DNA from 4 places in the Shimia sp. R9_3 genome. Region 4 is predicted to be linked to each of the others. Evidence: riboswitches for the same ligand, from Rfam matches in the RefSeq annotation. Region 4 holds a riboswitch; each other region holds the start of a gene.

Region 1 (7,097 bases), on a different contig from region 4:
ACCGCAGAGAAAGTTCTCGATACCGGTCTGTTTGATTTTGACAAAGCACATGAACATCCCATGTGGGCCAAAGAGCTTTACGGCTTTGCCGATCACGTACCTGAAACCGAAGAATACGGCGTCACCAGCTATGTTTACCGCGCTCGCCAACCTTTCATTCCGGAGAAAATTCTCGCGGTCCTGAACGGCGAAATGCCGGGTGTGATCCGCGCCAAAGGCCACTTCTGGATTGCCACCCGCCCGGAATGGGTTGCAGAATTCTCGCTGGCAGGCGCGCTGTCCAGCGTAAAACCCATGGGCACCTGGTGGGCCACCGTGCCCAAAGAGCGTTGGCCCGAACATGCGTCCGCACAAGCGTATTTAAAACAGCATTGGGTGGAGCCATGGGGTGATCGCCGTCAGGAGCTGGTGTTCATCGGCGCAAACATCGACTGGCCTGCGCTTAAGGCCAAGCTTGATGGCTGCCTACTGCCCGTGATCGCCGCAGCCGGACCAGAGGCGCTCCCACTGGACATGCCGGATCCTTTCCCCGGCTGGCGCCGCGTTGAGGACGTGGCATGAGTGTCTCACGCGAGGTGGTGAAAGACGCCTCAATTGGTGTTGGCTTGGCCCCAAATCTGGCGGCCCTTTCTGCCATTCACCATCCCGGCTGCGCCGCCGTGCTCTGGCGGCGGCAAATGGCGCCGGAGCTGACAACATGGATGCAATCTCTTCCCCCTGATCACCTGCCAAAAGCGCGGGTGGTCTTGCGTGCGGATCGGGTGAAAGACACGTTGTTGCAGGTCTGTGCCCTCTCAGGAACGCCCGACTGCCCGGAACGCGCGCTTCTGATCGACGACGTTTCCGAGATGGCGATGGCCTTTGCCAATATCCTGAACGCCCCGTATCTGCGGTTACGCTTTGACATCATCACCACCAACGCTTGCCGTCGCTTCCACATAGATGCGGTGACGGCCCGCCTCGTCTGCACCTACCGTGGCACCGGAACGCAATATGGGATCTCTCCCAACGGCGAAGAGCCAAACCGGGTGTTCACAGTTCCCACTGGCGCGCCCATCGTCCTGCGCGGCACGCTCTGGCCGGAAACCCCGCAATCCGGCTTGCTCCACCGTTCGCCTCCCATCGAAGGCACTGGCGAAACGCGCTCTGTGTTGGTTCTGGACCCGGTCTTTGATCCGCAAAAGGAAATTTGATCGCGCTTGCCCCTAAGAAGGCTTTGATCACGTCGCAACCTGAGAGATATTAGGCGACAAGGGGTCCAAAGGCCTCTCATCACATGCAACCTCAAGGACTGAGGCGATACCGTCTTGAGACATCTTCCTTCGCGTCGCGCCTTCACTGTGCTTCGACACAATGTTCTGATCACGGCACTCTGCTGCCTGCTCTTCGGGCTCAGCCCGCAAGCCAAGGCGCATCCGCATGTCTTTGTCGACGGCGGCGTGGATTTCGTGTTTGACGCGGAACACCGCCTGACTGCCCTCAACGTCACATGGCTCTACGATGCCTTTGAGACGCTCTACATACTGTCCTCCTACGACATGTCTCTCAACGCCGAAGGCTCCTTGGATGAAGCGGACCGACAAGAACTCATCCGCATCAGAAGCAATTGGCCTCTGGATTTCAACGGCTCCGCCCATTTGTCAGTGCATGGCGAACGTGTTTCTCTCGATTGGCCCAGAGATCTCGATGCGCAGCTGATTGACGGGCGCTTGCAGCTCACCTTCACACGCGATCTCAAAACGGCGCTCCCGCTGGGCGCGTCCCCAGCAGAGGTCGCCTTTTATGAGTCCACCTATTTCTTTGCATTCTCCATCACCGACACGCCCGAACTCTTGGGCCCAGCAGAAGGGTGCCGCGCTGAGGTGATCCCCTTCAACCCAGCGCTCAAGAACAACAGCCTGCAAGCCTCATTGGCGCTGCTCAGCCGGGAAGAGACCCCGAGCATCCCCAATGTAGGCAAAGAATTTGCCGATAGGATCATCCTCATATGCGCGTGATACTGTCTTTCTGTGTGATCGCAGCTCTGGCGCTTGCGGTCTTCTGGATGGTGGATTTCTCCTCGGTCTCCGCTTGGGCGGTTGAGGCGCAGCGTGGATTTCAAAACCAGATGGCCGGAACAGTCCGCGCTTTGAAAATGGGCGAGCCGGGCGCTTATTTTGCGCTTCTCAGCGCAACCGCCGCCTACGGCTTTGTGCATGCGCTGGGGCCGGGGCACGGCAAATATCTCGTTGGCGGTGTGGGGCTCGGTACAGAAGTCTCCGCCATGCGCCTGCTGTCACTCGCCGTGGCCTCGAGCCTCGCACAGGCACTTTGGGCGATCATCTTGGTCTATGGCGGTTTCTCCATTGTGCAGGCCAGCGCGCAACAGATGACAGGGTGGACCGAGGACATTCTGGCCCCCGCCAGCTATCTCGCCATTTCCTGTGTGGGACTCGCGATCATCTGGCGAGGTGCGCGCGCGCTTCCCAAAAGCACGGCCAAGCACAGCCACCACCATGATCACTCCCATGACCACGCTCGTGATGACTGCGGCTGCGGTCACGCCCATGGCCCCACGGCTGAGGAAGCCGCCCGCCTTACATCTGTCAGAGAGGCCATCGCGCTGATCCTCAGCATTGCAATCCGGCCCTGCACCGGCGCCGTTTTCCTGCTGGTCATCGCGTGGCAAATGGACATCAAAACCGCCGGCGCTCTGGCCGTTGTGGTTATGGGGCTGGGCACCGCCGCCCTGACAAGTCTTGTGGCGGTCTCAAGCACTGCTGCCCGCCGCTTGGCTGTGATGTCATCGGGCTCCCTGCACGGCGTGGCCACCATGCTGCCTGCGCTGCAGATGTTGACCGGCCTGATGATCCTGATCTTCAGCCTCGGCCTGCTCGGCTTCACATTCTAAAGCCCCTACGCCCCGCAAAGGCCTAGATGCGCATTTTTTGGCCGAAACCCGCCCATCCTGCGCATCATTTTTTCAGAAAATCCCACGGCTTCTTTCGAAAATTTACCCCCGATCGGGCCAATGTCTGTTTTGCAACCGGAAAGGTCGCAAAAATTTTAGAGGCAATCCGACTTCAAAATATCTTGCGGGCGTGAGGTGCTGTTGCCGGTTTGTCCGGCAATGGAGAATTGGGAAGCCGGTGAAATACCGGCACTGCCCCCGCAACGGTAACGAAGGTGAGGTTCGGCAAACGACCACTGGGAGGAGGATCCCGGGAAGGTGCCAAAACCAGGTGAAAGCCGCTTCGAAGTCCGGAAACCAGCCTTGCAAACGTCAAACCGCGGGTGGCGGTGGAGGCTTCTGTCTGGGCGCGATCCTCATCCCGCCTGCGCAAGCCTCTGTGCCATCTGCCCCAAGCAAGGCCGCGGGGTGCGGCAGGAGAGCCAGATTTGAATAACATTCACACCCTATTGGCGCGTCGAAACCCGGGTCATGCTCTAGAGCAAGCCTTCTATACAGATCCCGAGATCTTTCAGACCGACCTTGAAGCCATCCACTATCGCGAGTGGCTGTTTGCCATTCCGTCTTGCGAATTGGAGAAAGCAGGCAGCTACGTCACCTACAATGTTGGCGCTTACCGCGTCATCATTGTGCGCGGTGCCGACAATCAGATCCGCGCCTTTCACAACACCTGCCGCCATCGCGGCTCGGTGATCTGCAAAGCTGCCAAGGGCCATGCCCCCAAGCTGGTCTGCCCTTATCACCAGTGGACCTATGAGCTGGACGGCTCGCTGCTCTGGGCGCGCGACATGGGGCCGGATTTTGACCCCAAGCAACATGGCCTGAAAACCGTGCATTGTCAGGAGCTCGCCGGTCTCGTCTACATCTGTCTGGCAGACGAAGCCCCTGATTTCGCACCCTTCGCAGAAACCGTGCACCCCTATTTGGAGGCTCATGATCTGGGCAATGCCAAAGTGGCATTCGAAAGCTCCATTGTCGAAAACGGCAACTGGAAGCTGGTCTGGGAAAACAATCGTGAATGTTACCACTGTGGCGGCAACCACCCGGCCTTGTGCCGCACCTACCCCGATGACCCCAGCGTGACCGGCATTGGCGAAGGTGGCGAAACACCTGACCACCTGCAGGCCCATTTTGACCGCTGCGAAGCCGCCGGTCTGCCCTCCAACTTCCACCTCAGCGAAGAAGGCCAATACCGCGTGGCGCGCATGCCGCTAAAAGAAGGCGCGGAAAGCTACACGATGGATGGCAAAACCGCCGTACGTCCGTGGCTCGGACGCGTGCCATTCGCTGATGCTGGCGCATTGCTGCAGTTCCACTACCCGACAACCTGGAACCACTTCCTCGCAGACCATTCCATCGTCTTCCGCGTCACCCCGATCAGCCCGACCGAGACCGAAGTCACCACCAAATGGCTGGTGCACAAAGACGCCGTGGAAGGCCGGGATTATGATCTCAAGCGCCTGACTGAAGTCTGGATGGCCACCAACGATGAAGACCGCCGCGTGGTCGAGGACAACCAGCAGGGCATCAACAGCCCCGCCTATGTGCCCGGCCCCTATTCCCCGACACAGGAATCCGGCGTGCTGCAGTTTGTTGAATGGTATTGCGCCAAACTGGCCAGCCACCTGACCCCAAACACCCTTGCTGCGGAGTGATGTGATGAAAGATCTTCAGACCACCGCAACCGTTTGGCAGGACAACGAGATGCTGGAATGCGTCTCCATCGTGCCGGAAATGCCCAACACGGCGAGCTTCACCTTCCGCGCCCCATCCGGCGCCCTCTTCGCCTATGATCCGGGGCAGTTCCTGACCCTGGAAATCCCCGCACCGGGTCAGCCGGGAGGCGTGGTGCACCGCACCTACACGATATCCTCCTCGCCCTCACGCCCGCGCTCGATCACCATCACTGCAAAGGCACAGCCTGACAGCATCGGCACCCGCTGGATGCTCGACAACCTGCGCCCCGGCATGCGCCTGAGAGCCTTGGGACCGGCAGGCCTCTTCACCAACGCGGGCAGCACAGCGAAGAAATTCCTCTTCATCTCGGCAGGTTCCGGCGTCACCCCCATGATGTCGATGACCACCTGCATGTGGGACGAAGGCCAGGAACTGGACGCCGTCTTCATCAACTGCGCCAAGCGCCCCTCGGAAATCATCTTCCGCCAAAGGCTTGAACAGATGGCCAGCCGCACCCCCGGACTGGATCTCAAATTTGTGGTCGAAGAGCCCGATCCCTACCGCCCCTGGACGGGCTATCAGGGGCAGTTCAACCAGCTGATGCTGGGCCTGATGGCGCCGGATTATCTTGACCGCGAGGTCTATTGCTGCGGGCCAGAGCCCTTCATGACCGCGGTGCGCGAAGCGCTGGCCGGTCTGGGCTTTGACATGGACAACTACCATCAGGAGAGCTTTGGCGCGCCGGTGGAAACCGAGGCCGAACAGCCCGCGCTGGATGATGTGGTGCCTGACGAGGACCGCAAGGCGGAAATCCACTTCGCCACGTCTGATGTCACCGCCAAAGTCGCCGAGACCGAAACCGTGCTCGCCGCCGCGCGCTCGGTCGGGCTCAACATCCCCTCAGGCTGTACCTTCGGCGTCTGCGGCACCTGCAAGGTCAAAAAGACCGAAGGCGAGGTGCATATGGTTCACAACGGCGGCATTTCGGACGACGACATCGAAGCCGGCTACATCCTCGCCTGCTGCTCCAACCCGATTGGCAAAGTGGCAGTAGAGGTCTGAGCCCCCCGCTCTCGGGCTCACAGAAAGGCCCGGCAGACATGCCGGGCTTTTTTTGTGTTCTATGGCTTTTGAGGCGATGGTGTTCTGGAAGTGTTTCGATTGACTACAGAGAAGAATTTGCAGCAATCCCCACTTTCGCTTTGCAAAGCGAAAGTCAGCATTTTTAGAAAGCCCAATGTTTTGTAGCGGCGTGACCCTTATCTACTAGGGGTTGCTGATGCAATGAAAATGCTTGCTTTGATTGCATCCAAACGCTTCCTGTGTAGGAGTAGTGTTAGCAAACGAGAGGCTTGTCGATGTCTTCCGGAGATAAAATGAAAGGTCGGTGCTCCCAGTGTGGCTGGGTCACTAGACGAACATTTAAAAACATGGGGCGGAAGCCGTGCCCGAAATGCGGTGGCCAAATTCTGTTTCATGAAGACGACAAAGAAGCAGCGCAGACTATCGCTATCCTGTCGATAATTGGCATGATCGTATTAGGGTTCCTGTTTGTCTCACTGGGAATAGCCGAATGGTAAAGTCGCAGGAGATATACTGACTACGGCTGTCGTTACCATTCCAACTTCGTCAGAAATTTCTTAGCAAACCCTAGTTTCGTCTTGATTACTCTGCTGCTTGTTTAAAGTCGTTCGAGCCTAAGCCACTAACCAACCTACCTCTTACTCACCCATCCTTCAAAACCCGCCCCAAATCAGGCCGCCGAAAATCCGGCCCTTTCAGCACCTTGCCATCTGCGCGCAGCACCGGGCGGCCGTCGGCACCCAACTTGGACATGTTGGAGGCATGCACCTCGGCCATGGCGGCGGGTTTCAACCCATGCAGGCCGAACTCCAGAAAGGTGCCATCCAGCACATACTGAATGTCACACAGCGCATCGAGCACCTCGACCATATCCCCGGCCGCAATAGCAGCGCGCAGCTCGGCCACCTCTTCTTCGAGAATGTCCTGACGCATCTCCGCACGCTCTTGGGGAATGGCAGGTGTGTCAACCACAGGCACATCAAAGGCCTCATGCCATTCCTTCACAAGCGCAAGTGTGTCGCGGGACATCAGAAATCCCAGTCTTCGTCTTCGGTCGCGACCGCTTTGCCGATCACATAAGAAGAGCCCGAGCCGGAGAAGAAGTCGTGGTTTTCGCTGTCCGGGCTGAGAGCGGCCAGAATGGCGGGGTTTACCTCGGAGACTTCCGGCGGGAACAGCGCTTCAAAGCCGAGGTTCTGCAGGGCTTTGTTGGCGTTGTAATGCAGGAAGACCTTCACATCCTCAGTGAGGCCAAGCTCGTCATAAAGCTCTTCGGTGTATTGGTTCTCAATCCCGTACAGCTCAAACATCAGGCCAAAGGCATAGTCCTTCAGCTCCTGCTGTCCGGCCTCATCGAGCTGCTCATAGCCGCGCTGGAATTTATAGC
Region 2 (7,251 bases), on a different contig from region 4:
GCTCAGATGACTGTGGCAACAGGCGCGCAGATTTCACTCCAGTCCTTTGTTTTAACCGGACAAACCTCAACGCCTGACAGTTCCCTGCAAATCCGCTATGGCGCAGGAGACTGGCCGCATCACTACAAACTTCCGCTGTTCAGAGAGGCGCTCGCTCCGGTCTGCGCACCGAGCCTTGCCTCAACTAACTGGCACCACCTGCCCCGCATCGCCTGTACTGGGCCACGGCCGGACTGGGACGTTTTTGCCGCGCGGTTTGGCATTCCCTCAACGCCCATACCGCAGATCCGGATCGACACGTTGCATGGCGCCATCGCCGCTGCCAAAGCGGGCCATGGCATTGCACTTGGTTCCCTCCCGCTGTGCGAAGAAGACTTGCGCTCAGGCGCGCTTCAGCAACTGGGCAATGACGTCATGGAGCACCGCGAAACCTACTGGCTTTTGGCATCACGCGAAGCGATTGGGCGCAAACAATGGGAAGCGCTGTCAGAAGCCATCGTGTCGGCTGTGTAGTCCGCGCCTAGTCATCGCTTCAGCAACAGCACAAACGCGACCCCGCCAATCAGCCCCGTCACGATCCCAACCGGAATATCTTCAGGCGCCATCACAGTGCGGGCGACAATGTCGGCCCAGAGCAGGAAAATCCCACCAAATATCGCCGACAGCGGCACCAACCGGATGTAATTGCCACCAACAATCAGCCGCACGATGTGGGGCACCATCAGACCCACAAATCCGATCATACCGGAAAAGGCGACCATCACGCCGGTGATCAGTGCTCCCACCACAAAGACAGTCAGCCGAAATCGGGCCACCGGAATGCCAAGAGAGCTTGCGGTCTCATCGCCAATGGTCATCGCATTGAGTTGCGGTGCCTGCAGCCAGAGCCACAGGCTACAGGGCACCAAAATGGCCAGCGGATAGATCAGATGCGACCACTGCGCCAGCCCCAAACCTCCAAGCATCCAGAAGACAACCGTATGGGTCGCCTTCGGATCACCGAGAAAAATCAATATGTTGGCGCAGGCCATCACAACAAAGGAGATGGCCACCCCGGTCAAAACCAGCCGGTCTGCACTCATCGCCCCCGCCCATTTTGACACCACCAAAACGCAGAGCGTCGCAATCAAAGCCCCTAGGAAGGCCATAAGCGGCACGGTCAGAAGGCCAAGGAACAGGCCTGTGTGCAGCAAAGCCAAAATGGCTCCAAACGCCCCTCCGGATGAAATACCTAGCAGATGCGGATCGGCCAGCGGATTGCGGGTCACTGCCTGCAACGTGGCCCCCACAACAGCCAGACCGGCCCCGACCATGACCGCCAAAAGCGCGCGCGGAAAACGGATTTCCCAAACGATGGCGGCGCGCCCTTTTGACCAGGTCGGATCGCCGGACCAGACACCCAGCTTATCCAGGAACACACCCCAAACCGTGTCGATGGGCACCGCAATAGCGCCCATCGAAATCGCAAAAGACAAGGACACTCCCAACGCAGCAAAGCTGCCAAAAAGAGCCATCCAGAAAGAGACGTTTTGTCGGAAGTGGTCCTTGTTCATTTAGTGGCTTGCCACACCTTCAGAGCCCCAGAAGCCTTCGGCCAGCTTCTTCACGGCTTTGATGTTGCGCGGACCAGGGGTCGCCTCGACATATTCCAGCACAACAAAACGGTCGTTCTTCACCGCATCCAGTTCGGCAAAGGCTGGGTTGTTCATCATGAACGCGCGTTTTTCTTCTGCGGTGACCTTACCGTAGTTCACAATCACAACCACTTCAGGGTTGCGCTCGACAACCGCTTCCCAAGTGACCGTGCCCCAGCTTTTCTCAAAGTCGTCCATGATGTTGGTGCCGCCAGCGGCCTCAATCATCGCGGTTGGCATGGCATAAAGCCCTGCGGTGAAAGGTGTGTCTTCGCCGCTGTCATACACAAAGACGCGCAGCGGCTCGTCCGCGGTTTCCAGGCCGTCGGTAAACGCGGCCAGCTCCGCCTTATAGCCATCCACAAGCGCTTCGGCCTTCGCTTCAACATCAAAGATTTTGCCGAGGTTGAGCAGGTCGTTGTACATGTCGTCCATGCTAACCTTGGCTTTCTCGCCGATATGGATGCAGCTTTCTGTTAGCTCGTAGACGTCAATGCCAAACGGCGCGAGGGTTTCGGGGGTCACATCGCCGCCGACCTTCATGCCATAGTTCCAACCGGCAAAGAAGAAATCAGCATCCGCGTCAACCAGCACTTCTTTTGACGGATATTTTGCGGAAAGCTCCGGCAGCTCTTCCACGCCAGCACGCATCTCTTCATCCAGCGTCTTCCAGCCTGAAATACCGGTGTAGCCGACCATGCGATCTGCAAGGCCAAGCACCAGCATCATTTCGGTCAGGTTCACATCGTTGGAGATCGCAGCCTTTGGCGGCGCATCAAAAGTGACGGTGCGGTTACAGCTTTGCACGGTGGTTTCCGCCGCAGCGGTTTGGGCTGCAAGGATCAGCCCGAGGGTGAGAGTGCTCTTTTTCATAATGGGTCCTTTGTTGAGCTTTGTTTTTATTGAAGTCGGAAAGTGAGGTGGGGCTTCTGGCTCAGGCTGAGCTGTTCGCGTTGCGCCTGAACCTGAAACGTGTCGGAGACAAGCGCGTCGTTCAGCACATCCACCGGAGCGCCAAATCCCTGCGGACGACCGTCTTTCAAGACAAGGATACGATCACAAACATCTGCCGCCAGATTGAGATCATGCAGCGAGGTGACGATTGTCAGATCCAGATCTCGGATCAGCTGCAGCACCTCAAGCTGATGGCGGATGTCCAAGTGATTTGTCGGCTCATCCAGCACGAGCAACTGCGGCTCTTGCGCAAGCGCGCGCGCAACCATCACCCGCTGGCGTTCGCCTCCTGAAAGCGTGGAAAGGCTCCGGTCGGTCAGATGCTGCAGCTGAAGACGCGCCAGCGCCCCGTCAATCACATCCGCATCGCGCTTGCCCGGCGTGGACAGGCCAAGCCGATGCGGCACACGCCCAAGCGCCACCACTTCCCGGACCGTCAGCGCAAAATCTGACGGTTGTTCCTGCAGAACAGCTGCTACTTTGCGGGCCACGGCACGCGGTGCCATTTGGCGCAGCGAGTCACCACCAAGCAGGATGTCGCCCGACAAGGGGCGATTGTAGCCGTAGATCATGCGCAAAAGTGTGGTTTTGCCGGCACCGTTTGGGCCAACAAGCCCCATCACCTCGCCCTCCTTGAGGGTGAAGCTTGTGTCTTCCAGCAGCAATGGGTCGCGCTTGCGCGGTGCCCAGCTCACATTGCGCACTTCCAGCGCCGCCGCGGTCATGACACACGCTCCATGCAATCCTCGATCGCCAAAATGGTCGCCGGAACACGCGAGAGGCTGGACGCGCACAACATATCCGGCACCTCCACCGGGCCGCCCCAACCGTCATCCAGCGCATCATGCTGCCGGGCAAACTCCATCAGCGCGTCAATGTCCTCATCAGGTGTGATATCGCCAAAGAGATAGGACGCACTGCGTGTTGCGTGATAGGCCACCGTGCAAGGGCGATCACAAGCGGCCACACGGGCCGTGCCTGTGATCTCAAAGTCCTCGGCGATGCTGTCCCCGGCTGCGGCAATGGCCGTCCGGAGCTTCGCAATCAGCTCATAGCCCGGCTTGCAGGTTTCGCCTTTGTGGCGACAGGACGTACAGACTGTGATGCGATGAGTGGGTGTTCGGTTCATTTCGCCCTCCGCGAAAGCGCGGGGCGAACAGGGAACCAGTCATGTCTGCGGCATAAGCCAAAAGAGCCATCTTGGCCTCCTTCCGGGACACCCCGCCCGGGTTGAGTTACGTTTGATGATGGCAGGTCTCCTGACTCGCGGTGCTTGGCTTCCCCACCTTCCCGGGCTCTGGCCCAGTGGCATTTGGGGTTGCTCACCGCCTACAGTTGCGGGGGCAGTCACGGACTTGGCGCATATATCGCCGCACCGTATTCCCTTTTATCCGGCGCTGATGCACCAGATACCATCACGTGCAGCAATCCACGATGCGCGTCATTGAGTCAACTCCATCTGGCACAGTGAGGCGTGGTCCGAAGCGAATTGGTGACGTGACGTTCGCACCCCGAGACAACTGCTCACCGCCGGAGACCTGGACAGAATGCCTTCGTCCTTTTCACACAATTTTCAGTTTTACCGTTATTTTGCTGCACTTTAATCTCCACCTTCCAACCACAAATTCAATTTGCAGCCCCCACTGCCAGTTTAACTCTTTCTTCTCCAGATGACGTTAGGACAGCAAACGCGCGACACTGACCGATGGAGCCTCAAAATGAGTATCACCAAGATCACTCTCTCATTCAGCATAGCATTTTCCGGCTTGATTGCCCTTGCACAGCCATCAACAGCGTCGGGGGTCAAACCTGATCACGTCTACCAAGTGACCGAAGCGCTGGTACAAGAACTTCAGGTCCTGAATCAGGAAAACTTCACCAAGAGCGCCACCTCGGCGACACCAGATGATGACGCGATGCCAAGACACGTGCTGTTTTTGGCGCGCGACCAGTGGCGCAAAGTTCAGCTGCTCCGCTTTATGAATGGGCTAGAAACCCACGGTCTCAATCAGGTCAAAGTCCACAAAGTGACTCCGGCAGAGGTCAAAGAGTTCGTCGACCAGCTGCTGATTGAGGCACAGGATCTCCGCCCGACTTACGGACTTGAGGAGAGCACCATCTCCGTCGATCTCCAAAGCGGCAAGAAACCCAAAGATGTTTACGGCAGCCTGCTCAGAGTGTCTGGTGAGCTCAAAGCGCTTGGCGTGCCCGCCACTGTGCCAAACGACGTTTTTCGCGTGGCCGTGAGCATCCGCCAGTCCCTGAGCGCCGTTCTGGCAAAACAAGGGCTCTCCATCAACGAATCCGATCTCGCAGCCGAATCCGGACGCACCCCATCAGAAGCCTACCATGCGGGTTTGTCACTTCTTCAAGATCTGCAGTCTCTCTCCGAAAACGATCCGGCGTTTGCCGTACCCGGCAAAATCACCGTGCCTGCAGCCCAATCCGGTCCGATCTCACCCGATGATGTGATTGTGGTGCTTTCGCGCGCCTATGCAGACACCATGGCGCTGATGAATGCTACAAACGCAGCCCCGCATGTGGTCTTCGCCCCCTACGAAGGCGGCAAAACCCCGTCTGATGTCTACCGCGAAATCAAACATGCACAGCTGATCTTGGCCGCGCTCACCAAGCCATCCATCTAAGCGTTCCGAGGAGACCAGAAATATGAAAATTTCGAATGTAACCTCCGGAAAACGCCCCTTCACCGGAAAGTTCCAGATGCGGCTGGCCACTCGGATTTTGGCATGGGTCATCGGGCCGATGATCCTCTTGTCCGCCATTGTGGTGATTTCAATCTGGAACGCCCATGTGCAATCCTCAGGCCTCCTGTCACAAAAATCCCTCATCGTAGACAGCAACCGCTTGCTCACACAGAACAGCAACAACGTCACCAACGCTCTGCTGAACATCAACCGCGCCATGGTTCAGATGGAAAACACCCGCCGCGCCAACCTGGCGGCTGATCGCTTCGCCCCTGAAGACGAGGCCGCAAAACGCGCGGATTTGCAAAAATCCATTCGGGCCTACCTGAAAGGCATCATCGGGTTTGCCTCCGCCATCGAGCGCACGGGTTTGCCAACCGATCAGTTGGAAAAGCACATCCTCTACCTGACCAGAGCCGCAGGGCAAATTGATCGTCTCGCATCGCTCTATACCGTCTCAAACAGCCGCACCCTCCGGCTGGCCAGCGCCGGAGATTTTCAGGCCGCCCGCAACAACTTCCGGTTCGAAGAGCTCTTGAAAACCAAAGCACTGCGCCGCAGCCTCGATGAGGCCAGCATCCAGTTCTCAGCTCTGTCTGACCGTTTGATGCTGGTGCAATCCGAAGTGACCGAGGCGCAAATCGCAGCGGCCAAAGCGGATCAAAAGCAACGGGAAACCCTGTCCTACATCGCTCTGGCCATAACCGCCTTTGTCGCCGCCACAGCCGCCCTCGTATCGGTTCATTTCGGGATCATTCGCCCCATTCGCGCCGTCCCTGCACTCATTGAGCGGGCCGGACAGCAAGAGAGCGGGGAACAGAGCGCGGATACAGCCACCCGAAACGATGAAATTGGCGACATTCTGAATGCGGTCTCTGCTTTTGGGACGCGCATTGAGCAACAGCAGCAACTTCAACAAGAAGAGGCAGAGCAGCGCTTTGCCGAACAAAAGTCCGCAGTGGATGCCATCGGGTCCGGACTGTCCCAACTGTCACAAGGCGACCTCTCTGCGCGCATCGCGCACGAGCTTCCCGAAGGTTATCAACAGCTTGGACATGACTTTAACAACGCCATAGAGCGGCTATCAGAAACCGTGCGTCAGGTTGTCGACTCCACGATTTCCATCTCCAACGGTGCGTCTGAAATCAATCAGGCCTCCACAGGCCTCGCCCATCGAACCGAAAGCCAGGCTGTGACCTTGGAAGAAACCGCCGCCGCGCTCGCCACGATGACAGAAACCGTCCGCACCACCGCCGACAATGCCCGCAGCGTGGAAGAAAACACACTCGGCGCGCAACAACAGGCCGAGGAAAGCAGCAAAGTGGTCCATGATGCCGTTGAGGCCATGACCAACCTGCAGCACACCTCCGATGAGATCTCTCAAATCATCGGTGTGATTGATGACATTGCGTTCCAAACCAACCTCTTGGCTCTGAACGCGGGCGTAGAAGCGGCCCGTGCCGGTGAGGCTGGCAGAGGCTTTGCGGTTGTGGCATCCGAGGTGCGTGCGCTGGCGCTCAAGTCTGCGAACGCCGCATTGCAGATCAATGCCCGCATCAAAGACAGCGCGCATCAGATCGAAAATGGCGTCGACCTTGTCAGCCAGGCAGGCGACGCGATCAACGGCATCTCGACCCGCATCAACGAAATCACGCAACTGATTTCAGGCATCGCTGAAGGCGCGTCAGAGCAGTCTGTCGGCCTTGATGAAATCAACGTCGGCATGTCCCAGCTGGATAACATGACCCAAAAGAACGCCGCCATGGTCGAGGAGGCTACCGCCGCCATTCAAATGGTCGCCTCAGATGTGAGCAACTTGGAACAATTGGTGCGCTTCTTCCAAACTGACGCACTCTCCAGTGCTTCGCAACCGTCTGTGGCAAACGCAGCCTAAGGCACATCTGCGCAAATTCATCGGGCGGCCCCTTCCGAAAGAGGCCGCCCACTTTGCAGTCGCC
Region 3 (7,251 bases), on a different contig from region 4:
GCAGCCCTGCACCTCGGTGCCCTCAAGGGCCTCCTGACGCAGACGCACATAATAGATTGTTTTGATGCCTTTTTTCCAGGCATAGATTTGCGCACGGTTGATGTCGCGCGTGGTGGCTTCGGCCGGGAAGAACAGGGTCAGAGACAGGCCTTGATCCACGTGCTCGGTGGCCGCCGCGTAGGTATCAATCAGCGCCTCGGGGCCGATTTCATAGGCGTCACGGTAATACTCGAGGTTCTCGTTGTTCATGAAGGCGGCTGGATAGTAGACGCGGCCGATTTTGCCCTCTTTGCGGATCTCGATTTTGGACACAATCGGGTGGATCGATGAGGTCGAGTTGTTGATGTAGGAGATCGAGCCGGTCGGCGGCACGGCCTGAAGGTTGCGGTTGAACAGCCCGTGTTTCATCACGTCAGCCTTCAGCGCGGCCCAATCCTCACGAGTGGGCAGATCCACACCGTCAAACAGCGCTTTCACCTTATCGCTTTTCGGCAACCAGTCCTGCTCGGTGTATTTGTCAAAGAACACACCAGAGGCATAGTCAGAGCGCTCAAACCCTTTGAAAGAAGCCTTGCGTTCCTGCGCCAGATCGCAAGAGGTGCGGATCGCGTGGAAAGCCACAGCGGCAAAGTAAACCGATGTGAATTCAATGCCTTCCGGGCTGCCATAGTGAATGTGCTCACGCGCAAGGAAGCCATGCAGGTTCATCTGGCCAAGGCCGATGGCGTGGCTGTCATCATTGCCTTTGCGCACCGATGGCACGGAGTCGATCGCGGACATTTCAGATACAGCCGTCAGCGCACGGATCGCGGCCCCCACGGTACGGCCCAGATCTTTGCCGTCCATGGTTTTGGCGATGTTGAGCGAGCCGAGGTTGCAGGAAATATCGCTGCCCATCTTGGCATAGCCGAGGTCTTCGTTGAACTCAGACGCCTCATTCACCTGAAGAATTTCCGAACAGAGGTTGGACATGTTGATCCGGCCCTCAATCGGGTTCATCCGGTTCACCGTGTCTTCAAACATCACATAAGGGTAGCCGCTCTCAAACTGGATTTCGGCAATGGTCTGGAAGAATTCGCGCGCGTTCACCTTGGATTTGCGAATGCGCTTGTCGTCCACCATCTCCTCATATTTCTCGGTCACCGAGATCTCAGAGAAAGGCACGCCATAGACCTTCTCCACGTCATGCGGAGAGAACAGATACATATCGGCGTTTTTCTTAGCGAGCTCAAAGGTGATGTCGGGGATCACCACGCCAAGAGACAACGTCTTGATGCGGATTTTTTCGTCTGCGTTTTCGCGCTTTGTGTCGAGGAAACGCATGATGTCAGGATGGTGCGCGTTCAGATAGACCGCGCCTGCGCCCTGACGTGCGCCCAGCTGGTTGGCATAGGAAAAGCTGTCTTCGAGCAGCTTCATCACCGGGATCACACCGGAAGACTGGTTCTCAATGCCTTTGATCGGCGCGCCGTGCTCGCGGATGTTGGTCAGCAAAAGCGCCACACCGCCACCCCGCTTGGAGAGCTGCAGTGCAGAGTTGATGCCGCGGCCAATGCTTTCCATATTGTCTTCCAGACGCAGCAGGAAGCAGGAGATCAGCTCGCCACGGGAGGCTTTACCGGCGTTCAGGAAGGTCGGTGTGGCCGGCTGGAAACGGCCCTCCAGAATCTCTTCCATAAAGGCCATGGCCTGATCCTCATCCCCACGCGCCAGCGCCAGAGAGGTCATGACCACACGGTCCTCATAGCGCTCCAGGAAGCGCTGCCCGTCACGGGTTTTCAGCGTGTAGGAGGTGTAATATTTGAAGGCGCCAAGGAAGGTCGGGAACCGGAATTTCTTGGCATAGGCCGCTTCCCAGATCGCGCGCATGAAGTTCTTGGAATATTGATCCAGAACCGCTTCTTCATAGTAGCCTTCGCTCACCAGATAGCCGAGCTTTTCATCCAACGAGTGGAAGAAAACGGTGTTCTGGTTCACATGCTGCAGGAAATACTGACGCGCCGCCATGCGATCCGCGTCAAAGCGGATGTTGCCATCCGCGTCATACAGATTCAGCATCGCGTTGAGTGCGTGATAGTCCTGCTCGTTCACTGTGCTGTCGAGCATAGCGGTCTCCCAATCTTTTCCAGCCCCGCACGGACGCGGGAAATATCAGTTTCGGTGCCTGCCAGCTCGAACGTGTAGAGCAGCGGGACATTGCATTTTTCGGCGATGACGCGCCCGGCCAACCCATAGGTGGCGCCAAAGTTGCGATTGCCGGTGGCGATCACCCCAACAAGGTGGGCGCGTTTGGTGGCGTCGTTTAGAAAACGGATCACCTGTTTGGGCACTGCCCCCCGCCCCTGCCCATCTGCATAGGTCGGACAGATCAGAACAAAGGCTTCTTTGGGGTCAGGGAGCGGCGCGTCGGGATCTTCCGAGATGCGCGCGGCTTCAATACCAAGCCGCGTCACAAACCGGTGGGTGTTGCCCGATTTTGAGGAATAGTAGACAAGCGCCGGAAATTGGCGGCTCACCTCCCTTAGGCCAGCTGTGCGATCATGTCAGGGCGGAAGCCCGACCAGTGATCCGCCCCCGCCACAACCACCGGCGCCTGACGATAGCCCAGCTCGGTCACATGGCTCAGCGCGCTGTCGTCCTGCGTCAGATCAACCACATCATAGCTGATGCCTTTGGCGTCCAGCGCACGTGTGGTGGCGGTGCATTGTACACAAGCGGGTTTGGAATAAACGATGATGCTCATCTGTCCTCTTTCTTTTTGTCAAAGCCGAGGACGCAGAGTGGCAGCACCACTTCTTGCGCGCCCCCGAACCCTCCGTTCGTGGTCATCATTTTGCACTTTCGGCAGGTCTCCTGACTAGCGGATCAACGCTTGGCTGGCCTTCCCGAGGATGCCCCCCAGTGGCATATTCAGCCTTGCTATCCGCTTACAGTTGCGGGGGCAGCGCCGGAATTTCACCGGCTTCCCTCTTAGCCTTCGACAGGAATCGAAAGAACCGAAGCACCCCTATATAGGGTGTGATCACCACATAGTGTCAATATATAGCGGCATTGTGACTTCGATTTATTGTTGATGGATGCAAAGTTTCTGTGGATATCTGCCCAAGATATCCACATCACCGCCATCTCGGCGCAAGATCTTATCACCTTCAGAAAAATGGCCAGCCGCACACCGGCGCTTCACCTAAAGCGTTTCATCAGCGAAGGCGGAAAGGTAGAGCCCGCACACCGGCGACCAAGGATCAACAGACCCGTATTCAAACTCTGTCGCGCGGCCTTGCTGAACCGCGATGATATTGCTCCGGTGCAGGATTGTGAAAAGAAACCGCTCCTGTATCGCCTTGGCCGGGCCGATCATTTTCACGCGATCCCCATGCCAGCCAAAGTACATCTCCGCCACGATCTTCTTTGCCGGATCATCCTCCCCGGCCAAAGCGGCGAACTCGTCAACAAATTCATCGATGCCCGCCAGCTTCAGCACCTCGGGGCCGAAGTGATCCTTCAGCGTGCGTCGCAGAAATGACGTGGTGCCGCCCAGCGTCAAAGGCACCAGAACCGCCCCCGCCAGACCGGCTGCCCCCACCAAAAACGCACGCCGCCTCAAACTCATAGCTGCTCTCCCGCATAAAGCGACAGCGCCGATAGGGTGAGCGTCGGGTTCGCAGCCGCCCCGGTCGTGAAGGTCCCGGCCCCAAGACAGGCCAAATTGGAGACACCAAAGACCCGCAGGTTTTTGTCCACCACACCGGTTTTGCTGTCCGTACCCATCGGCGTGCCTCCGATAATATGCGCTTCCGTCGGCTCAATGCCCCCGATGCCGACAATCTCATGCTCGAACGGAATCAGTGAGGACACACGCTCACGCGCCCGCGCCAGGCCGGCATAGGCATAGGCGCTGTGCCCGGACCACAAAATCGTCGGCGCGTCGTCTTTTAACACAACCCGGTTCTGCTCCTGCGGCAAATCTTCGGCCACCAGCTTCAACTTCAGACGCTGCAGCCATTTTCCCTTCTCAAGGCGCAAAGACGGAGGCGCATTCCAGCTTTCAATGAGAACAGACGCCGCCTCACGACGAAACTCCCCATCATAAAATCCGTAACCCATCCCGGTCAGCGAGGTGCCGCCATAATAGTTGTCAAACGGGATGTTCACCCAAACAAATTGCCCCACCTGCTCATGCAGCCCACGCCCCACCAGATCAGAGCCAATACCTGATCTCAGCAGTATTGCCGAGTTGAAGATCGGGTTGGCCCCAAGCCCGACAAAATCCGCCCGCAAGGTGATCGGCCCCAACTCGGTCGTCTGGGCCACAACACCGGTGGCGAGCCCCGTAGCGGTCTCCACGGTGCGGCACTCCGCATCCAGCAGGTAATGAAACCCTTCATCCTCAAACAGTTCCAGCGAATTGAGGATCGTAAATTTTGCATCCACCGGACACAGGTTGCAGGCGCCAGACACACAACAGGTGGTGCGTCGCCCCCCATTGGAGCGCGCGCAGGGCATCGGCTGCCAGCTGGGCTCTTGGGCAAACAGCTTGCGCTCCGCCCGCGTTGGCGCATGCGGCGGAAACGGAAACGGGGCACTCCGGGGCGCATATCCAGCCTCATCGGAACCGGCGATATCCATCAGATACTCCGCTTCCACCATGTAAGGCTCGATGTCGCCGTAAGACACCGGCCAGTCCTGCGCCACGCCATATCTTGAAAACAACTCAAAATCGCTCGGCTGCAGACGCGGCGTGTTCCCCCACCAACAGTTTGAGCAGCCGCCAAACTGATGCCGTACGGTCCAGTCCTTGCGCTGTCCAGAGCTGTTTTCCTGCGCCACACCGCCTGTTGGATGCGGAACGCGGGTTTCCAGCTGGGTATCGTGATCAATAAACGGACCGCGCTCCAGAAACAGAACCCTCAGGCCGCGCCCTTTCAGCTTATAGGCGAAAAAACAGGAGGCAAAGCTCGTCCCAACCAGGATGACATCCCAGGATGTCTTCTGAGCATCTGCGGCGGAAATCGGTTTCACTCGGCACCTATGTCTGGATCAAAACACATGTCACGCGGGGCACAGAGACGGGGCAGCTGCACTCAGGCATCCACCACTCAGCTTTGCGCTTCACTTGGCGCCATTCAGGACAATGCCCGCGCCGCCCAGATCCATATCTCTCAACATGTTCAGGCTGCGGTTCATGCCATCGCGTGTCATCTTATTGGTCTCGATGGTGAAAATCCCCAGATCACGCGAATTCAAACCGGCAAAGCTGTTGGAGCTGTCCTCCAGACTTGGCGCATCAATGATGACCACATCATAAACCTTGCGCAGCAGGGCAATCATGTCCTGCATCCGCTCAGAGCTGTAGAGCACAGAGGGATCCGCCGCCGATACTTCCGCACCGATACAGTCAAACCCATCCGCCGTATCCGTCACCACCAGACATTCACTCAAAGGCTTGTCGCTGTGGATGGCGGACAAGAAATTCGCCTGTTCATTCAGACCAAAACTATCTGTCAGCTGTGCGGTGCGGAAATCTCCGTCGACAAGCACACATTTCCGACCGCGCTGCGCATTGGCCCAGGCCAGCAAGATCGCCGTATTGGTCCGGCTTTGGTTGGCATCATAGGAGGTCACAAACAGCGACCTCAACGATCGCTCACTGTGCAGATTGATGTTATCCGCCAGCTTCAACGCCGCCTGCGCAAAGGCTTCATCATTGGAAAGCTGTGCAAGCAGCTTCTCAGCCGAGCGGATCTTCTTCAAGCGGGGGGTGTTGCCAAACACCGGCAATCCGGTTGCCCGCGACACCTGCCTCGGCTCAGAGAGCCGTCTGGGCCGCCACTCCAGCATGAAGGCCAAAGCCGCTCCCAGCGAAAGCCCGCCAACCAGAGCCAGGATCGCCGCCACTTTCTTGCGCGGGTGAGACGGGCTGCTGGGTGGTGAGGCATAGCGGATGATCTTCGCATCGGAGATCGGAATTTCCTGAAACTCACTGATTTCGCGATACCGCCCCAGGAAATCCTCATACACACGGCGGTTAATGTCGGCCACACGCTGCAGCTGGTTCATCTCGATCAGCTGGCGCGACCGCTCAAGGTTCAATCCTTCAAAGCTGCGCAGGCTGGTCTCCAACGTGCGCACGTTGAGCCGCAGTGTCTCCACGCGGTTGTTGAGCTGCAAAATCAGGTTCTCAACCTCATTGGCCAGCTCAGCTTCGGTTTTGGAAATCGCGCGGCGGATCGAATCCATTCGCGCGGACTCATCTGAAAAGCTCAGCGAGGCTTCAGCCTCTTCGCGGCGCAGATCCACCAGCGCGCGTCGGAACTCAAAAATCGCATCGTTGGAAAGAATATTCGCGGTTGCAAGCGGGCCATCCTGCTCATTCACCAGCGTGGCCCGACGCACCTGCGCCTCTGCCTGCGCCAGCTCCGCCCGCGCGTTCACCAGCTTGGTGGTGAATTCCTGCATCTGCTGGTCCAGACGAGCACCGTTGTCAGCATCCGCTTCCATAACGCTGCGCAGCTCCAAAACGGCACGCTCGGAATCTTCAAGGTTGCTCGCAAGCTCCTCAACCCGACCCTCCAGCCAGCCGGTGAAACGACTTGCCGTCTGGAAACGTTTATCCGCAAGCACGCGAATATATTCCGTCATAACCGTGTTGGAAATCGCCGCCGCCTTTTGCGGGCTTTCCGACGTCGCCTGAACCGCCATCAGGAACGATGTGCCCTGCTGACGAATGGACAGACCCTTGCGCAAAATCCCGACCGAGGTGCCATACTCACCAAGTGTCTGCTCGTTCAGAGAGGCCGCCTCCAAAACCGCTGTATTGGAGGCTGTTTCAACAACAACCACTTCATCATCCGCTGCGCTCTCGCCACGGCCCAGAATGGTTTTGGCGGTATCCTTAAGCCAGGTCACCACCGGATTGGGCACCTGCTTTTCACGCAAACTCGGATTGAATTCAGGATCTTCGTCCAGATTGAGCTTCTGCACCACGTTGATGAGGATTTCATTTGACCGCATAATCGCGATCTCCCCCTCGATCACCGCGTTGCTCAGCACCTGAGCTTCCACAAGGTCAAACGAGTTCTGTTCACTGAGCCCCTGACCACCCAACAGCAGCTGGCCGCCGGAACTATAGGTCGGCGTGAGCGACGACAGGTAGTAAACCGCCCCCCCCAGACAAAGCACGCCCGTGGCAAGCACAAGCGCAATCCGATGCCGCAGCGCCCGGATAACATCGGAAAATTCCAGCATTTTCGG
Region 4 (7,251 bases):
ACGTTCGGCGTTCTTGATGTCAAGCGCATCCTCGGCAGGCAATTTCCACGCCTCCCCGAAATAGGGCAACACCCCAAAGCCGTCCCAACCGGTCGTTGCCTTTATCAGATCATAGCCATCATCAAATAAGCTTGGATCACCGCGAAACTTGTTAATCAGAAAGCCCACAACCAGCGCCGCGTCCTCTTCCGAAATCACCGCCTGCGTCCCGACAACCTGCGCAATCACGCCTCCCCGGTCGATGTCTCCGGCCAGCACCACGGGCACCTCTGCGGCCTGCGCAAAGCCCATATTGGCGATGTCTCCGGCCCGCAGATTGACCTCCGCCGGGCTGCCCGCGCCCTCAACGATCACCAGATCACTATTCGTTTTCAAACGGTTAAAGCTCTCAAGCACCGCCTCAAGCAGCTGCGGCTTGAGCTTGGCATATTCCCGCGCCTTCACCGTGGTCAGCCGCTTGCCCTGCACCACCACCTGCGAGCCCACATCGGTTTCCGGCTTCAGAAGCACCGGGTTCATATCCACAGTCAGCGCCTTGCCGCAGGCCAGCGCCTGCAACGCCTGCGCCCGTCCGATCTCGCCCCCGTCAACGGTCACAGCCGCATTGTTAGACATATTCTGCGGCTTGAACGGTGCCACAGACAGACCCCGCCGCGCCGCCGCCCGGCACAGCCCCGCCACCAGCATCGACTTGCCCACATTGGAGCCCGTGCCCTGAATCATAATTGCCTTGCCCATGGCTCAGCCCTGTTTTGGGAGGAAGGCCTCCACCGCCGCAGAAGCGATGACAAGCACGTTTCCGTCATCGGGATTTGTCACATTCATCCCCCCAAACACCGCTTTCACCTCCGCGCGCCCGCGGGGCAAATTCTTAACCAATGCGTCACAATCCACCTCTTCCGGCGCCTGCACCCCCACCGTCACCTGCACCCGCATCTCTTTGGGATCCTTACCTAAAGCGGCAAACATCGGGATGGCAGAATGGCGAATTGCATCCTCGATCGCACGGGCCGCAGCCTTGGTGTAATCCTGCCCGTATTGGTCGTTGCCCATGCCCATTTCGATGATGAAACGCTGCTCGCTCATGCCGCGACCTCCACATCCAAAGCCACCGAAATCGCCACATTGGCCATCACCGTCGGGTTGCCGCCGTCCGTGCGCGGCACGTCCAGCCCGCCTTTGACCGGCACAACCGTCACCTGCCCATAAGGGAAGATCGCCGCAATCACCGCAGTGTCAATCTGCTCCGGTTGCTGCACCGCCACCTCAACGGTGATGATCATCTCTGATTTGTCTTTGCTAAAAAGCTCCGCCAGATTGATCGAATTGTGCCACAGCGCGTCCTTCACAGCGCGGCTCGCCGCCTCGGTGTAATCCTGGCGTCTGAGCGAAGAGCCCATGCCAAATTCGGTGAGCAGACGTTTGATCGCCATCAGAATTCCACCCCCGCCTGCGCCTTGATGCCATCGCGGAACGGATGTTTCAGCAGGGTCATCTCTGTCACCAGATCAGCAGCCTCAATCAGCTCCGGCTTAGCATTGCGGCCGGTCAAAAGAACGTGAGTCATCGCAGGCTTTTCGCTCAGCAGAAAATCGACCACGTCGTCGATGTTGAGATAGTCATTGCGCAGCGCGATGTTGATTTCATCGAGCATCACAAAGCGGTTCTCCGGGTTGCGGATCAGCTCCTTGGCCAGTTCCCAGCCTGCTTCTGCTTTGGCAATGTCGCGCTCCCGGTCCTGCGTCTCCCAGGTAAACCCTTCCCCTGACACATGAAATTGCACTTCTTCTGGGAAATGCTCTTCCAGAAAGGCCCGCTCCCCCGTGGCCATCGCGCCTTTGATGAACTGCACCACAGCCACCGGCATGCCATGTGCAATGCAGCGCATAATCATGCCAAATCCGGAGGAGCTTTTGCCTTTGCCCGGCCCGGTGTGCACGATGATCAGACCTTTTTCTTCGGTCTTTGTGGCCATCATCCTGTCTCGCGCCGCTTTGATTTTGGCCATCTTGGCCTTGTGGCGTTCGTTCTGATCCGTGTTTTCAGACATTCCTGCCCCTCCGTTCGCGCTTGACTTAGCCGCAATCATTGCCCATTCGGGTTGTCGCTGGTTTCTGCTCGATTTGAGCAGGTGAAAAGGGAATGTGAAACGGGTCCAACGTCAAGGCCCAAAGCGCAGCCGCCCCCGCGACCGTGACCGGAGAGGTCCGCCACAGCCACTGGAGAAATCCGGGAAGGCAGGAGGACCACCAGAGCCCAAGCTCTGAGATCCGCAAGCCGGGAGACCTGCCAGCGCAAATGACATAAACCGGACGGGGTGTTTCGGTGTCGGGCTCTCCACAGATGTCCCGTGTTTGCCCCGTCCCTGAAAAGGGACCAGATCTGATGGCTGATGCAAATGCTCCAGTCGAATTGCTTGTCTGCACCACCTGCCGTGCCGGCCAGCCAACCGACGTCGAAGGGCCGCGCCCCGGTACGCAATTGTTTGATGCGCTCACCGCCTCAGACCTGCCGGAAAACGTGACGGTGAAAGGTGTTGAGTGCTTTTCCAACTGCGATTTTGGCTGCTCGATCACCGTGCGTGGCGGCGATGAGCGCTGGACCTATGTCTATGGCAATTTCACCGGTGCAGAAGACGCGGAACTGGTCGCGGACGGCGTGAGCAAATATGCCGCCACCGCTGACGGGCTGGTCCCGTGGCGCGAACGCTCCACCCATTTCCGCAAAAACTGCATCGCCCGCATTCCCCCACTGGAGATCCCCGAATGAGCACTCTTGAAAAACTCCCTGTCACCGTCATCACCGGTTTTCTGGGATCCGGCAAAACGACACTCGTGCGCAATCTGATGACCAAACCACAGGGCAAACGCCTTGCGGTGATCGTCAATGAATTTGGCGATGTGGGTGTGGACGGCGAGATCCTGAAATCCTGCGCCATCCCGGATTGCCCGGCGGAAAACATCATGGAGCTGGCCAACGGCTGCATCTGCTGCACCGTGGCGGATGATTTTATCCCCACCATCGAAGCCCTTATGCAGCTTGAGCCGCGCCCCGAGCACATTCTGATTGAAACCTCCGGCCTGGCCCTGCCAAAGCCGCTGCTGAAAGCCTTTGACTGGCCCGATATCCGTTCCAAAATCACCGTGGACGGCGTGATCGCGCTGGCCGATGCCGAAGCGGTTGCCGATGGCCGTTTTGCCCCTGATGTGGCCGCAGTGGATGCCCAGCGCGAAGCAGATGAAGGCTTGGATCACGAAACCCCGCTTTCCGAGGTTTTCGAAGATCAGATCAGCTGCGCGGACATTGTTCTTCTGACCAAACCGGATCTTGCAGGCCCCGATGGTGTGGCCAAAGCCAAGGAAATCGTGCTGGCCGAAGCGCCCCGCCCTCTGCCAGTGGTCGAAGTGGCCGAAGGCGAAGTGGACCCGCGCGTGATCCTCGGTCTGGAAGCCGCCGCAGAGGATGATCTGGAGGCTCGCCCCTCCCATCACGATGGGCACCACGACCACGAACATGACGATTTTGAAAGCGTTGTGATCGACGTTCCAGAGCAGAGCGATCCCGCAGCTTTTGCCGCCAAGATCGAGAAAATGGCCAAAGATCTCAACATCCTGCGCGTCAAAGGCTACGCCGCCGTCGAAGGCAAACCCATGCGTCTTCTGGTGCAGGCTGTGGGCGCGCGCGTGCGTCATCAGTTTGACCGCCCATGGAAGCCCGAGGAGGGCCGTCATGGCCGCATGGTCGTGATTGCGGAACATGATGACGTAAATGTGGATGCGATCCGCGCCGCTCTGGTAGACTAAACGCCCATGCATGTAGTCTTTCGCGAAAGCCACGGTCTTGATGAGGCCGAAACCCCAATGGATCTGGGTCAGTCACCGGCTGACCTTGTGGTGCTGTCGTTTTCCGACAGCGATCTGGGGGCTTTCGCGGCAGGCTGGCATCGCAGCAACGGCGATCTGCCCACGCTGCGTCTTGCCAATCTGACAGCGTTGAAACACCCGCTGTCGGTCGACACCTACATTGAGCAAACGCTGTCTGGTGCCAAAGCCATCCTGATCCGTCTGATTGGCGGCATCTCCTACTGGCAATACGGTATCCAGCAGGTACAGGCATTGGCGGCGGAAAAAGGCATCGCCCTTGCGGCGCTGCCCGCAGACGGGCGGCCGGATACACGGCTGGATGAAGTCTCCACCCTGCCAGTGTCCACCCTGCACCGCCTGACCCATCTCTGTGACACCGGCGGAGCGGTTGCTGCCCAGGCCGCACTGGCGCAGCTGGCATTGGCCGCAGGGCTCTATGCAAAGCCGGTCATGGGCTCCAAAGCGCTGCCCGATCACGGCGGCTGGACACCTGAGACGGGCCTGTCTGACCCGCTCACCGGGCGCGACGCTGCAAAGCCGCTGATTGCCCTGACCTTCTATCGCGCCTACGTCAGCGCCGCTGACACCGCGCCGATTGAGGCGCTGTTTGAAGAGTTCCGCGGACGTGGTTTTGATGTGGTGGGCCTGTTTGCCCCCTCTCTCAAAGTGCCCGCCTCCGCCGCTTGGCTGGCGGACACCCTCCGCGATCTGAAACCCGCCGCGATTGTGAACGCCACCTCTTTCTCCGGCAAAGGCGCAGATGGCACCTCGCCTCTGGACGCGACCGAAGCACCGGTCTTTCAGGTGGCGCTCGCCACCTCCCGCAAAAAAGCCTGGGCCGAAGCAGAGCGCGGCCTTGCACCTTCCGATCTCGCCATGCACGTTGTGTTGCCAGAGGTCGACGGCCGTCTCTTTACCGGTGTGAGCTCCTTCAAAGAGCCCGGTAAAAAAGACGAAGCGCTGGAGTATTCCCGCTTTGCCCACCGCCCGTTGCCTGACCGCATCACCGCCATTGCGGATAAGGTCGAGGGCTGGGTGCGGCTGGCACAAAAACCCAATACAGACAAACACCTGGCCTGTGTGCTGTCGACCTATCCGGGCAAAGACTGGAACATGGCGCACGCCGTGGGGCTTGACCCGCTTGCCAGTGTTGAGGCGATCCTGTCAGACTTTGCCGAGGACGGCTTTGACACCGGAAACGGTGAGGCAGCGCCTCTTGCAGACGCCCTGCTTGGCGAAACGATCTCTTGGTCGCTGGCTGATTACAAAGCGGCACTGACATCTCTGCCGGAAACGCTGCACGCAGATCTCACAGAGGCTTGGGGCGCGCCGGAAGATGATCCAACCGTTTCTGAAGATGCGTTCACCTTCAAAGCCACAAAACGCGGCAACATCCTGATCGCCCTGCAGCCAGAGCGCGGCACCGATCAGATCCGCGAAGACGAATACCACGATCTCTCCCGCGTGCCGCGCCATTCCTACGTGGCCTTTTACCTGTGGCTCCGCCAGACACAGGGCGTTGACGCTCTGCTGCACATCGGCGCCCATGGCACGCTGGAGTGGCTGCCCGGCAAATCCGTGGCCCTCTCCGGGGCCTGCTGGCCCGAGGCGCTGATTGGCGACGCGCCTGTGATCTACCCCTTCATTGTGAATGACCCCGGCGAGGCGGCGCAGGCGAAACGCCGCATCAACGCGCTCACGCTTGGCCACGTGCCGCCACCGCTGAAAGCCAGCGCGACGCCACAGCGGTTTGCCCGCCTTGAAACCTTGCTTGATGAGTTCTCAAACGCCGACGGGTTAGATCCCAAACGCCGTGACCGCCTGCAATCGGACATCAAAGACGAAGCCGAAGCCCTTGGTCTGCAATCAGAACTTGGGCTGGATGACGCCACCTCTCTGGCAGAGGCGATCACCCGCATCGACACCTTTGTCTGTGACATCAAGGAAAGCCAGTTTGGCGATGGCCTGCATGTGTTTGGCCGCGCGCCGACCGTCAAAGGGGCGTTTGACGCCAGCGCCTCGGCTGATGCCGAACGCGCATCCCTGACCCGTGCTCTGGCCGGCAAACGCATCGAGGCCGGCCCCTCCGGCTCGCCTTATCGCGGGCGCAAAGACGTGCTGCCCACGGGCCGCAATCTCTTCACCACCGATCCGCGCTCTGTGCCCTCCCGCTCCGCCTATGCGCAGGGCGTGAAATTGGCCGAAGAGCTGGTGCGCCGCCACCTTCAGGAAGAGGGCGACTATCCCAAAAACCTGATCGTCGATCTCTGGGGCAGCGCCACCATGCGCACAGCAGGCGAAGAATTTGCCATGGCGCTGCACCTCTTGGGCGCAAAACCGGTCTGGGACGAAGGCAGCGAGCGGGTTTCGGGCGTTGAAATCCTGCCCATCGCCCTGCTCGAACGCCCCCGCATTGACGTCACCCTGCGTGTCTCGGGCCTGTTCCGCGATGTCTTCCCAACGCTGAGCACCCTCTTTGGTCAGGCGGTCAAAGCTCTGACAGACCGAGACGAAGCCGCCGATTGGAACCCGTTTGCCGGTCGCATCACCGCGCCACGGGTCTACGGCCCCGCGCCCGGCAGCTACGGCCTTGGCATGGGCCACGACGTCGAAAACTACTCGGAAGAAGGCCGCAAAGCTGCTGGCGAGGCCTGGCTCAACGCCTCCTCTTATGCCTTTGATGGCGATAAGATCACCAAAGACGCGGATGGCATTCGCGCGCTGGTGGGCGCCGCTGACAGCTTTGTGCATTTGCAGGACATGCCGGAAACCGACCTCCTGCTGGCGTCCGATTATGCCACCCACGAGGCGGGCTTTGCCGCCGCGCAAAAGATCACCGGCGGCAACGCCAATCTCTATCATGTGGACAACACCAACCCGGAAAATCCCCGCGCCCGCAGCCTCACCGAGGAAATCGCGCGTGTGGTGCACGCCCGCGCCACCAACCCGGATTGGCTGGCTGGCATGATGCGCCATGGCTTCCGCGGCGGGGCTGAAATCGCGGCCACGCTGGAGCATATGGCCGCCTTCGCCAATCTCGCAGGCGCGGTGCCACCACAGCTGTTTGATGCCTACCACGACGCCACTTTGGGCGACACAGAGGTGGTCAGCTTCCTAGAGAAAGAAAATCCACAGGCGCTGGCCGCGATGCGTGATCGCTTTGCCGCGCTGCATGAGGCCGGTCTTTGGATCACCCGCCGCAATTCCATTCTCGCAGAGCTGGAACGTCTGGCATGACCCGCCCCAGCGCCAAAGGCTGGTGCCCCGGCGCCTATAAGCCGATGATGTCCGGTGACGGTCTGGTGGTGCGCGTGCGCCCGATGCTGGCGCGGCTCACACAGGCGCAGGTGCTCGGGCTTTGCGTAACCGCACTTGAGTTTGGCTCCGG

Evidence for each region. Region 4 has a riboswitch for cobalamin ahead of J7412_RS07120 (DUF1636 domain-containing protein). Riboswitches for the same ligand answer to the same signal wherever they lie in the genome.
Region 1: it holds a riboswitch for cobalamin, as region 4 does, so the genes downstream of both, J7412_RS17130 (aromatic ring-hydroxylating dioxygenase subunit alpha) here and J7412_RS07120 (DUF1636 domain-containing protein) in region 4, are expected to answer to the same signal.
Region 2: it holds a riboswitch for cobalamin, as region 4 does, so the genes downstream of both, J7412_RS17095 (DUF1636 domain-containing protein) here and J7412_RS07120 (DUF1636 domain-containing protein) in region 4, are expected to answer to the same signal.
Region 3: it holds a riboswitch for cobalamin, as region 4 does, so the genes downstream of both, nrdH (glutaredoxin-like protein NrdH) here and J7412_RS07120 (DUF1636 domain-containing protein) in region 4, are expected to answer to the same signal.

Annotation. Positions count from the first base shown of each region.
Region 1 is NZ_JAGHRP010000007.1:114,523-121,619, forward strand. It holds gene J7412_RS17110 (GTP-binding protein) at 1-561, shown strand, start outside; gene J7412_RS17115 (DUF1826 domain-containing protein) at 558-1,193, shown strand; gene J7412_RS17120 (DUF1007 family protein) at 1,308-1,997, shown strand; gene J7412_RS17125 (hypothetical protein) at 1,988-2,890, shown strand; cobalamin riboswitch at 3,067-3,271, shown strand; gene J7412_RS17130 (aromatic ring-hydroxylating dioxygenase subunit alpha) at 3,379-4,605, shown strand; gene J7412_RS17135 (hybrid-cluster NAD(P)-dependent oxidoreductase) at 4,610-5,689, shown strand; gene J7412_RS17140 (nucleoside triphosphate pyrophosphohydrolase family protein) at 6,353-6,739, opposite strand; gene nrdF (class 1b ribonucleoside-diphosphate reductase subunit beta) at 6,739-7,097, opposite strand, start outside.
Region 2 is NZ_JAGHRP010000007.1:106,219-113,469, forward strand. It holds gene J7412_RS17075 (LysR family transcriptional regulator) at 1-513, shown strand, start outside; gene J7412_RS17080 (iron ABC transporter permease) at 525-1,514, opposite strand; gene J7412_RS17085 (ABC transporter substrate-binding protein) at 1,554-2,507, opposite strand; gene J7412_RS17090 (ABC transporter ATP-binding protein) at 2,534-3,313, opposite strand; gene J7412_RS17095 (DUF1636 domain-containing protein) at 3,310-3,717, opposite strand; cobalamin riboswitch at 3,820-4,020, opposite strand; gene J7412_RS17100 (hypothetical protein) at 4,307-5,233, shown strand; gene J7412_RS17105 (methyl-accepting chemotaxis protein) at 5,256-7,187, shown strand.
Region 3 is NZ_JAGHRP010000007.1:122,263-129,513, forward strand. It holds gene nrdE (class 1b ribonucleoside-diphosphate reductase subunit alpha) at 1-2,106, opposite strand, end outside; gene nrdI (class Ib ribonucleoside-diphosphate reductase assembly flavoprotein NrdI) at 2,088-2,516, opposite strand; gene nrdH (glutaredoxin-like protein NrdH) at 2,522-2,743, opposite strand; cobalamin riboswitch at 2,826-3,016, opposite strand; gene J7412_RS17165 (hypothetical protein) at 3,185-3,610, opposite strand; gene J7412_RS22115 (GMC family oxidoreductase) at 3,607-5,019, opposite strand; gene J7412_RS17175 (exopolysaccharide transport family protein) at 5,110-7,251, opposite strand, start outside.
Region 4 is NZ_JAGHRP010000002.1:547,288-554,538, reverse strand. It holds gene J7412_RS07140 (cobyric acid synthase) at 1-738, opposite strand, end outside; gene J7412_RS07135 (Lin0512 family protein) at 742-1,086, opposite strand; gene J7412_RS07130 (Lin0512 family protein) at 1,083-1,433, opposite strand; gene cobO (cob(I)yrinic acid a,c-diamide adenosyltransferase) at 1,433-2,050, opposite strand; cobalamin riboswitch at 2,092-2,309, shown strand; gene J7412_RS07120 (DUF1636 domain-containing protein) at 2,386-2,769, shown strand; gene cobW (cobalamin biosynthesis protein CobW) at 2,766-3,803, shown strand; gene cobN (cobaltochelatase subunit CobN) at 3,810-7,100, shown strand; gene J7412_RS07105 (cobalamin biosynthesis protein CobG) at 7,097-7,251, shown strand, end outside.